2 regions of the Kitasatospora sp. NPDC059327 genome follow, and region 1 is predicted to be linked to the other one. Evidence: riboswitches for the same ligand, from Rfam matches in the RefSeq annotation. Region 1 holds a riboswitch; the other holds the start of a gene.
What was found. Region 1 has a riboswitch for S-adenosylmethionine ahead of ACFXHB_RS35800 (aminotransferase class V-fold PLP-dependent enzyme). Riboswitches for the same ligand answer to the same signal wherever they lie in the genome.
Positions count from the first base shown of each region.

Region 2: another riboswitch for S-adenosylmethionine. It lies ahead of thrC (threonine synthase); the one in region 1 lies ahead of ACFXHB_RS35800 (aminotransferase class V-fold PLP-dependent enzyme).

Region 1 covers NZ_JBHYYB010000092.1:28,847-33,645, reverse strand. Annotated here, with positions in the region: gene ACFXHB_RS35800 (aminotransferase class V-fold PLP-dependent enzyme) at 1-920, opposite strand, end outside; SAM riboswitch class IV at 971-1,088, opposite strand; gene trpD (anthranilate phosphoribosyltransferase) at 1,255-2,331, opposite strand; gene ACFXHB_RS35790 (hypothetical protein) at 2,456-2,881, opposite strand; gene ACFXHB_RS35785 (heme-copper oxidase subunit III) at 3,288-3,908, shown strand; gene ACFXHB_RS35780 (c-type cytochrome) at 4,096-4,799, shown strand, end outside.
Region 2 covers NZ_JBHYYB010000030.1:78,982-83,780, reverse strand. Annotated here, with positions in the region: gene ACFXHB_RS20130 (cold-shock protein) at 315-518, opposite strand; gene ACFXHB_RS20125 (ubiquitin-like small modifier protein 1) at 1,121-1,399, opposite strand; gene thrC (threonine synthase) at 1,439-2,734, opposite strand; SAM riboswitch class I at 2,752-2,883, opposite strand; gene ACFXHB_RS20115 (glucosyl-3-phosphoglycerate synthase) at 3,043-4,071, shown strand; gene ACFXHB_RS20110 (trehalose-6-phosphate synthase) at 4,140-4,799, shown strand, end outside.

The DNA.
Region 1 (4,799 bases):
GCCTCCAGCGCGTCGAAGCCGGCCTCGGTCAGCGCCCGGCAGGCCGAGGCGATGGAGTAGGCGCCGATCACGTTCGGCGAACCGGCCTCGTGCCGGGCCGGGCCGGTGTGCCACTGCACGGCCACCGAGCCGTCGGCCTCCCGGGCCACCGTGCGGGTGGCGCCGCCGCCCGCCAGGTACGGCTCGGCCTCGTCCAGCCAGTCGGACCGGCCGGCCAGCACGCCCGCGCCGAACGGCGCGTAGATCTTGTGCCCCGAGAACGCGATCCAGTCCACGCCCAGCTCGCGCACCGAGACCCGGTGGTGCGGGGCGAGCTGCGCGGCGTCCAGCACCACGCGGGCCCCGTGCCGGTGGGCGGTCTCGGTCAGTTCGGCGACCGGCCACAGCTCGCCGGTGACGTTGGAGGCGCCGGTGACGCAGAACAGCTTGGGGCCCTCGGGGGCCTCGGCCAGCGCGGCGTCCAGGGCGGCGACCGCCTCGGCCCGGGAGCGCGGGGCGCGCAGGTAGGTGACGCTCAGGCCGGCGTGGCGCCAGGGCAGCAGCGAGGCGTGGTGCTCGGTCTCGAAGGCGAAGACCCGGGTACCGGCCGGCACCGCGCCGGCCAGCAGGTTGAGCGAGTCGGTGGTGGCCCGGGTGAAGACCACCTGGTCGCCCTCGCGCAGGTCGAGGAAGTCCGCGACGGTGCGGCGGCTCTGCTCGAAGAGGTCGGTGGAGAGCTGGGAGAGGTAGCCGGCGCCCCGGTGCACGCTGCCGTAGTAGGGGGCGTAGGCCGCGACGTCGTCCCAGACCCGCTGCAGGGCCGGGGAGCTGGCGGCGTAGTCGAGCGCGGCGTAGGTGACCTTGTCACCGTTGACCAGCGGGACCTCGACGTCGTGGCCGAGGACGGGGAGCGGGGCGCAGATTTCGGTGGCGACGGACATGGGAGTGCACTCCTTCGACGGGTAAGGACCCCGGAGTGCGTGTCAGCCGGCGTCCGCGCTTGTCGCGCGGACGGATTGCCGCGAGACCCGGTCCTCACCCAGGGCACCCCGCCACGGACGGAGGGTTGCCGGACAGCCAGCTGGGGCTTTGCACTGTCACTCATGACCTGGCGAAGACTCTAGGTCGGGTCCGCCGACTGGTCAAACAGATGTCCACCATTCGGACGGCCGCCCATCGGCCCGCCCACTCGTCCGCAGGTCACCGGTGCCCCGGACAGGCACGCGGGCACGCGAAGGGCCCGCGGGGGCGTCCCCGCGGGCCCCGGCCGCCGTCTCACGCCTTGGCGGTGGCCTCCGCCCAACGCCGCAGGAGATCCTGCGCGGCGCCCGAGTCGATGGCCGCCGCGGCCCGCTCCATCCCGGCCGCCAGCTGCTCGGTGAGCGGCGCGTCGGTGAGGTCCAGCGCGACCAGCGCCGTCGCCGTGTTCATCAGGACGGCGTCCCGCACCGGCCCGCGCTCCCCGGCCAGCAGCCGGCGGGCGACGTCCGCGTTGAAGGCCGGGTCCCCGCCGCGCAGCGCCTCGATGCCGACCAGCTCGACGCCGACGTCCCGCGGGTCGAAGGAGGTCTCGGTGACCTCGCCGTCGCGCACGATCCAGATCCGCGAGGTGGTGGTGACGGTCAGCTCGTCCAGGCCGTCGTCGCCGCGGAAGACCAGCGCGGTGGATCCGCGCCGGGCCAGCACCCCGGCGATCAGGGCCGCCAGCCTGGTGTCGAAGCAGCCGATCGCGTGCGCGGTCACCTTGGCCGGATTGGTCAGCGGACCGAGGGTGTTGAACGCGGTCGGCACCCCGAGGCCACTGCGGGCGGGGGCGGTGTGCCGCATCGCGGGGTGGAACTTGGCCGCGAAGCAGAAGGTCAGCCCCACCTCCTCGGCCACCTCGGCGACCCGCCGGGCGGAGAGGTCGAGCCTGACGCCGAGCTTCTCCAACACGTCCGAGGAGCCGCTCGCCGAGGAGGCGGCCCGGTTGCCGTGCTTGACCACCTTGGCGCCGGCCGCCGCCGCGACGATCGCCGACATGGTGGAGATGTTGACGGTCTTCGCCCGGTCGCCGCCGGTGCCCACGATGTCCACCGCCGGGCCGGGGATGGAGAGCGGTTCGGCGTGCGCGTACATCGAGTCCACCAGGCCGACGATCTCGTCGACCGTCTCGCCCTTGGCCCGCAGGGCCACCATGAAGCCGGCCATCTGCACGGCGGAGGCCTCGCCGCTCATGATCCGGTCCATCGCCCAGGCGGTGTCCGCCCGGTCCAGGTCCTCGCCCCGCAGCAGCGCCGAGAGGATGTCCGGCCAGGTGCGGACCACCTGCACGGGGTCCTTGCCGCCGTTCGCAGGGTTCACGTTCACCATGGCTGACTCCAGCTCTCGTCGGTTCCCCGAGGGGATCTCCGTAAGGATGGAGCCAGCCTATCGAGCGGCGGGACGCCATCGCCCCGCCGCGGCCTTCACTTCTCTCGTACTGAGACGCGCCGCCCTAGCGGGCGGCCGGCGCCCGCTTCGCCAGCCGGGCCCGGAGCAGGGTGGCGGCCGCCTCGGCCAGCGCCACCGGATCCACCGGGCGGGAGATGGCCGCGTCCGCCCGGCTCCAGGCGGCCAGCCAGGAGTCCTGCGGCCGACCGATCAGCACCAGCACCGGCGGGCAGCCGTAGATCTCGTCCTTCAGCTGCCGGGCGAGCCCCAGGCCGCCGGCCGGCACCGCCTCGCCGTCCAGGACACAGAGGTCCACGCCACCCTTCTCCAGCGCCTTCAGCACCGCGGGGGTCGTCGCGCACTCCAGGTAGGTCAGCTCCGGAACATCCTCGGCGGGCCGCCGGCCGAGGGCCGTCAGCACCTGCTCACGGGTGTTGCGGTCGTGGCTGTAGACGAGAACGGTCAGCGTCTCGCCGGTGGTGTCCGCCATGGGCCCTGCTCCCTCACGTGTGATCCGGACCACGTTCGCCTCATCCCGGATGCTACTCCCGATCACCGCCCGCCGAGCCACTCCCGCGCGATCCGTCTCAAGCCGCCGCGCCCACGGCCCGCCCGGGACTCACCCGCCCGGAGGACAGGCCGTCACCCCCGCTGACGCGGTCCACCCGTACGGCCGACGGAACGGCCGATCCCTTACTCCCGGCGACCCCCGAAGGAGTGGAGCGACACGCTGGGCAACAGGGTCGAAGACACCTTCGAGGAACCGTCAGAAAAGGGACACGCCGCTGCTCAGCCGCCATCGGGGCGTCCCCCCGGGCCCCACCGGGGCATACCGCACGCACCGGACACTCCGAGGGACACCCCCCGGCGTGAAGACGGAATAAGGGACCGACATAATGTCCGTCGTGGCGACAGCAACAGCAGTAGAAACCGGGCACGCGCACGGATCGGTCAACCGGCCGAACATGGTCAGCGTCGGAACGATCGTCTGGCTCAGTTCCGAGTTGATGTTCTTCGCGGCCCTCTTCGCGATGTACTTCACGCTCCGCTCCGTCAAGGGAGCCGAGTTCTGGAGCGAGAAGGCACACGCCCTCAACGTGCCCTTCTCCTCGGTCAACACCACGATCCTGGTGCTCTCCTCCCTGACCTGCCAGCTCGGCGTGTTCGCTGCCGAGCGCGGGGACGTGAAGAAGCTCCGCTCGTGGTTCGTCATCACCTTCGTGATGGGCGCGATCTTCATCGGCGGCCAGATCTTCGAGTACACCGAGCTGGTCAAGAAGGACGGCCTCTCGCTGTCCTCCGACCCGTACGGCACGGTGTTCTACCTGACCACCGGCTTCCACGGTATGCACGTGACGGGTGGTCTGATCGCCTTCCTGCTGGTCCTCGGACGGACGTACGCAGCCAAGCGCTTCACGCACGAGCAGGCCACCGCCGCGATCGTGGTGTCGTACTACTGGCACTTCGTCGACGTCGTGTGGATCGGCCTGTTCGCGACCATCTACCTGATCAAGTAACCAGCTGATCAGGTCGCTGGCCACCGGCCCCGGGTCCCGCCCTCACCGGCGACGGCCCGATTTGCCGGTGCCTACGCTCCCAACCGACCGACCGCGCGCGCAGCCCTAGACAGGCAGCCTCGTGCCGGCCAGACCGGCCGCCGGGTGCACCCACCAGTCGACCAGATCCTGACACCGGGGTTATTCCGTGAAAAAGCTCTCCGCACGACGGCGCCACCCATTGGCGGCGCTGGTCGTCCTACTTCTCGCCCTGGCGGCAACCGGGGGGCTGTACGCCGCGTTCGCGCCCGCCGACAAGGCGCAGGCCGACGTCGCCGCGCAGTCGCTCGCGATCGATGAGGGCAAGAAGCTCTTCGCCGTGGGCTGCTCCTCCTGCCACGGCCTGAACGGCCAGGGCAGCAGCGACGGTCCGAGCCTGGTCGGCGTCGGCTCCGCCGCGGTCGACTTCCAGGTCGGCACCGGCCGCATGCCGGCCCAGCAGCCCGGCGCCCAGGTGCCGGCCAAGAAGAACATCTACTCGCAGGCGGAGATCGACCAGCTCGCCGCCTTCGTGGCTTCGCTCGGCCCCGGCCCGGTCATCCCGACCGAGGAGCAGTACACCTCGACCAACCCCGAGGACCTGTCCAAGGGTGGCGAGCTGTTCCGCACCAACTGCGCCCAGTGCCACAACTTCGCCGGCCAGGGCGGTGCCCTGACCAAGGGCAAGTACGCCCCGTCGCTGGAGGGTGTGGACGCCAAGCACATCTACGAGGCCATGCAGACCGGCCCGCAGAACATGCCGTCGTTCCCGGACACCACCATGCCCGAGGAGCAGAAGAAGCAGATCGTGGCCTTCGTCCGCCACACCACCAACGATGAGCCCAACCCCGGCGGTCTCACGCTCGGCAGCCT
Region 2 (4,799 bases), on a different contig from region 1:
ACTCCGGGTAGGCGAGTGCAAGCCCAATCGCCCAAACCGCGAGCCGCGCCCACCCCCGCCGGCCGCCCCCGCGCGGCCGTCTCCGACCTCCCGGAGCCCCCTCGGCGACCCCGTGCCGGCCATGTCGACGGAGCCGCCCCGGGGGCCGCCCGGGACCCCGCGCCGGACCTGCCGACGGGTCCGCGACGGGGCCCGCCCCCGGACCCCGCGCCGGACATGCCGACGGGCCCGACGACATGTGTCGTACGGGCCCGTCGTGAAGCAAGAGGCGCACCAGCCGATAGGGCCGAGCCGAACTCCTGGGGTCGGAAAGGTCAGACCGCCGCGCGGACCATGTCCGCCTGCGGGCCCTTCTGCCCCTGAGAGATCTCGAACTCGACCCGCTGGCCCTCCTCAAGGGTGCGGTAGCCGTCCATCTGGATCGCGCTGTAGTGGACGAAGACGTCCGCACCACCGTCGACCGCGATGAAGCCGTAGCCCTTCTCCGCGTTGAACCACTTGACGGTGCCCTGAGCCATTCCGAACTCCCCTAGTGCTGTGCTGGCCCTTCACGCGCCCGCAGGTCGCGGACCCGGGTCTGGTGGAGGCCGGCCCGGGGAACCCCCCCTGGGCGCAGCCGTGCCCGCCGCAATCCTCCGCGGAGACCACCGGAAGGCATCCGGTGAGCGGGTGATTGCGTCGACCGCGGCTGAATGTATCCGGATCGACGCCCTCTGCAACAGGGCCAACCACCGGGAATTCAGGCGGCCTCCCGAGGGACAGGGCGGGCCAAAGCGGGAGGAAATCGGCATTTCACGCCGGACATAGCGGACGAATTACTCAAATGCCTTCGAGAATTCTGACATCGGCCTGACATGTTTCACGGTCACGGCCCCGGCGCCGGTCTCAGCGGCCGGACAGACACCGGCGGTACGGGCGCGGACGATTCGAGTACCGGAGCGAGGGGGGAGGGGCGGCCCTCTTCCCGGACAAGCGACACTCTACTCCCCCGGACCCCGAAATATTCCCGCCGGAATGCGACGACAGGCCGCCCGCGCGTACGAAGAACGGAATTCCGTACGCGCGAACGGCCTGGTCGAAACGGCCCGGCCGGTGAACGACCCGGCCGGAAAGGGACGGATCAGCAGCCGCCGGCCACCGCGGGAATGATCGAGACGCTCGCGCCGTCCTTGATCTCGGTCGCCAGACCCTCCGCGAACCGGACGTCGTCGTCATTGACGTAGACGTTCACGAAGCGGCGCAGCTTGCCAGCGTCGTCCAGGATCCGGGCGGCGATCCCGGCGTGGTTCTTCTCCAGGTCGGCGATGACGTCGCCCAGGGTGGCGCCCTCGGCGGCCACCTCGGCGGCGCCGCCGGTGTAGGTGCGCAGGATGGTCGGGATGCGGACGGTGGCGCTCATGGGGGTCTCCTCGGGCGGTACGACGGGGCTGCGGGCGGGTCAGGCGGAGGCGAGGCCGGCGTCGCGGAACGAGGCCAGCGTCGGGCGGATGACGGCGGTCATCCCGGAGTCGGAGACGGCGTCCAGCGTCTTCAGGCCGTCCCCGGTGTTGATCGCGACGGTCTCCTTGGCCGGATCCAGCTGCCCGGTCTCGACCAGCTTCTTCAGCACGCCGACGGTCACCCCGCCCGCGGTCTCGGCGAAGATGCCCTCGGTCCGGGCCAGCAGCTTGATCGCGGCCACCACCTCGACGTCGGTGACGTCCTCGACGGCCCCACCGGTGCGGCGGGCGATGTCCAGCACGTACGGGCCGTCGGCCGGGTTGCCGATCGCCAGCGACTTGGCGATGGTGTCCGGCTTGACCGGGCGGATCACGTCCTGGCCGGCCTTGAAGGCCGCCGAGACCGGCGAGCAGCCCGCCGCCTGGGCGCCGAAGATCCGGTACGGGCGGTCCTCGACCAGGCCCAGCTTGATCAGCTCCTGCAGACCCTTGTCGATCTTCGTCAGCTGCGAGCCCGAGGCGATCGGGATGACGATCTGCTCCGGCAGCCGCCAGCCGAGCTGCTCACAGATCTCGTACGCCAGCGTCTTGGAGCCCTCGCCGTAGTACGGGCGCAGGTTGACGTTGACGAAGCCCCAGCCCTCACCGGCCGGGTCCCCGATCAGCTCCGAGCAGAAGCGGTTCACGTCGTCGTAGTTGCCCTCGATGCCGACCAGCTCGCCGCCGTAGACACCGGCCATGACGACCTTGCCCTGCTCCAGGTCGTGCGGGATGAACACGCAGGACTTGAAGCCGGCCCGGGCCGCCGCCGCGCCCACCGCACCGGCCAGGTTGCCGGTCGAGGAGCAGGAGAGGGTGGTGAAGTGGAACGCCCGTGCCGCCTCGATCGCGCAGGCGACCACGCGGTCCTTGAACGAGTGCGTCGGGTTGCCCGAGTCGTCCTTGATGTGCAGCTGGGCGGTGAAACCGAGCTCGCGGCCCAGGTTGTCCGCCTTCACCAGCGGGGTCCACCCCGGGTTGAGGTTCGGCTTGCCGGCGACATCGGCCGGGACGGGCAGCAGCGGCGCGTAGCGCCAGATCGACGCCGGACCGGCCTCGATCCGCTTGCGGAGCTCCTCCGCGCCCTCGCTGCCGAAGTCGTAGGCGATCTCCAGCGGCCCGAAGCACTCCACACAGGCGAAGCTGGGACCGAGCGGGAACCGGGTGCCGCACTCCCGACAGGACAGCGCGACGGCGGGGCCGAGGTCGACGGTCGCGGTCGCGGAGCCGGACGGGGATGTCGCAGTGGTAGCCATGATGGCGGAGGCCTCTCTCCTCATCTTCCCCGTGACGCGGGCGCGCCACAGGACGGAATTGGCACCTGTCCCGCCGGGGCCGAAGCCTGCCGTGCGAGAAGGTTGCCGGGACGTCAACGGGCCGTTCCCTCAGTCCCTCTGGATGAGCTCTGTGAAGTTGTGGTCCTGCTCAGCGGTGACCCCGGCGTGCGAAGGTCCGATCGCTGTACGAAGACTGTATCCGAAGGCGTCAACCCTGAACGGGACCGTCCGCCACGCGAGATGCCCCGTCCCACCCCGATCCGCCCCGATCCGCCGAGGAGAGCTCCGTGCCCGCCGAACCGACTCCCGCACTCCTCCCGAAGGCGGCGTCCTGGCTGCGTCGCCGCTCGTGGAGCGCGGCCGACCGCCCGGTGCGCGCCCTGCTGGAGGCCAAGCAGGCGGCGGGCCCGGCCGGCACCGTCAGCGTGGTGCTGCCCGCCCTGGACGAGGAGGCCACCGTCGGCGACATCGTCCGCACCGTGCGCCGGGAACTGATGGAACGCCTGCCGCTGGTCGACGAGCTCGTCGTCGTCGACTCCGGATCCGTCGACGGCACGGCCGCCGCGGCCGCCGAGGCGGGCGCCCGGGTGGTCCACCGCGACGACATCCTGCCCCGGCTGCCCGCCGCCCCCGGCAAGGGCGAGGTGCTCTGGCGCTCGCTGCTGGTCACCAGCGGCGAGATCGTCTGCTTCGTCGACGCCGACCTCCGGTCCTTCGACCCCGCGTTCGTCTCCGGCATCATCGGCCCGCTGCTCACCGAGCCGGACATCCAGCTGGTCAAGGCCATGTACGACCGTCCGCTCGAAGTGGCGTCGAACGGCCCGGACGCCGCCGTCGTCCCGTCCGGCGGCGGGCGGGTCACCGAGCTGGTCGCCCGCCCCCTGCTCAATCTGCACTGGCCGGAACTCGCCGGTTTCGTGCAGCCGCTCGGCGGCGAGTACGCGGCCCGCCGCTCGCTGCTCGAACGGCTGCCGTTCCCCACCGGCTACGGCGTCGAACTCGGCCTCCTGGTGGACGCCCTGGAGTTCGCCGGCCTGGACGCCCTCGCCCAGGTGGACGTGGGCGTACGCCACCACCGCCACCAGGACGGCCAGGCACTCGGCCGGATGGCCGCCACCATCTACCGCACCGCCCTGGAACGCCTCGACCGCACCCACCGGCTGAAGGCCTCCGCCGACCTGGTCCACCCGCTGCTGACCCAGTTCACCCGCGACCCGCGGACCCGCGCCTTCACCGCGCACACCCACCCGGTCACCGCGGTGGAACGGCCCCCGATGCACACCGTCCCCGAGTACGCGAACCGGCACCTCGGCTAGGCCGCAGGACACGGCCGGAAACCACCGGCGGGGGTTTGCCGAGCCGGACCCACGGCAACGTACCAACCATGGGCGATCTCACGACCGAACGTTCGAGTGCGACCGGTTCCGCCGCCGTACTGGTGGCCTCCAACCGGGGACCGGTGTCGTTCAGCACCGGGGACGACGGCACCCTGACCCTGCGCCGGGGCGGCGGCGGGCTGGTCTCGGGGCTCTCCGCGATCGACGACCCGCACGCCGTCTGGGTCTGCGCGGCCCTGGGCGAGGCCGACCGCCGCGCCGCCCGGGAGGCTCCGGACGGCCGCCTCGACCGCGCCGGCCACGAGGTCGGCGGACAGGCCGTCCGGATGCTCGACATCGACCCGGACACCTTCGCCCGCGCCTACAACGGCGTCGCCAACTCGACCCTCTGGTTCGTCCACCACCTGCTCTACGCCACCCCGACGGCACCCTCCTTCGGCGCGGAGTTCCGCACCGAGTGGCAGGCCTACACCGCCTACAACACCGCCTTCGCCGAGGCCCTCGCCGCCGAGGCCGCGCCCGGGGCCGCGGTACTGATCCAGGACTACCACCTCTCGCTGGCCCCGGCCCTGCTCCGGACCGCCCGCCCCGACCTGCGCATCGGCCACTTCTCGCACACCCCGTGGGCCCCGCCCGAGTACTTCCGGCTGCTGCCGGACGACGTGGCCGCGAGCGTGCTCACCGGCATCCTGGGCGCCGACCGGGCC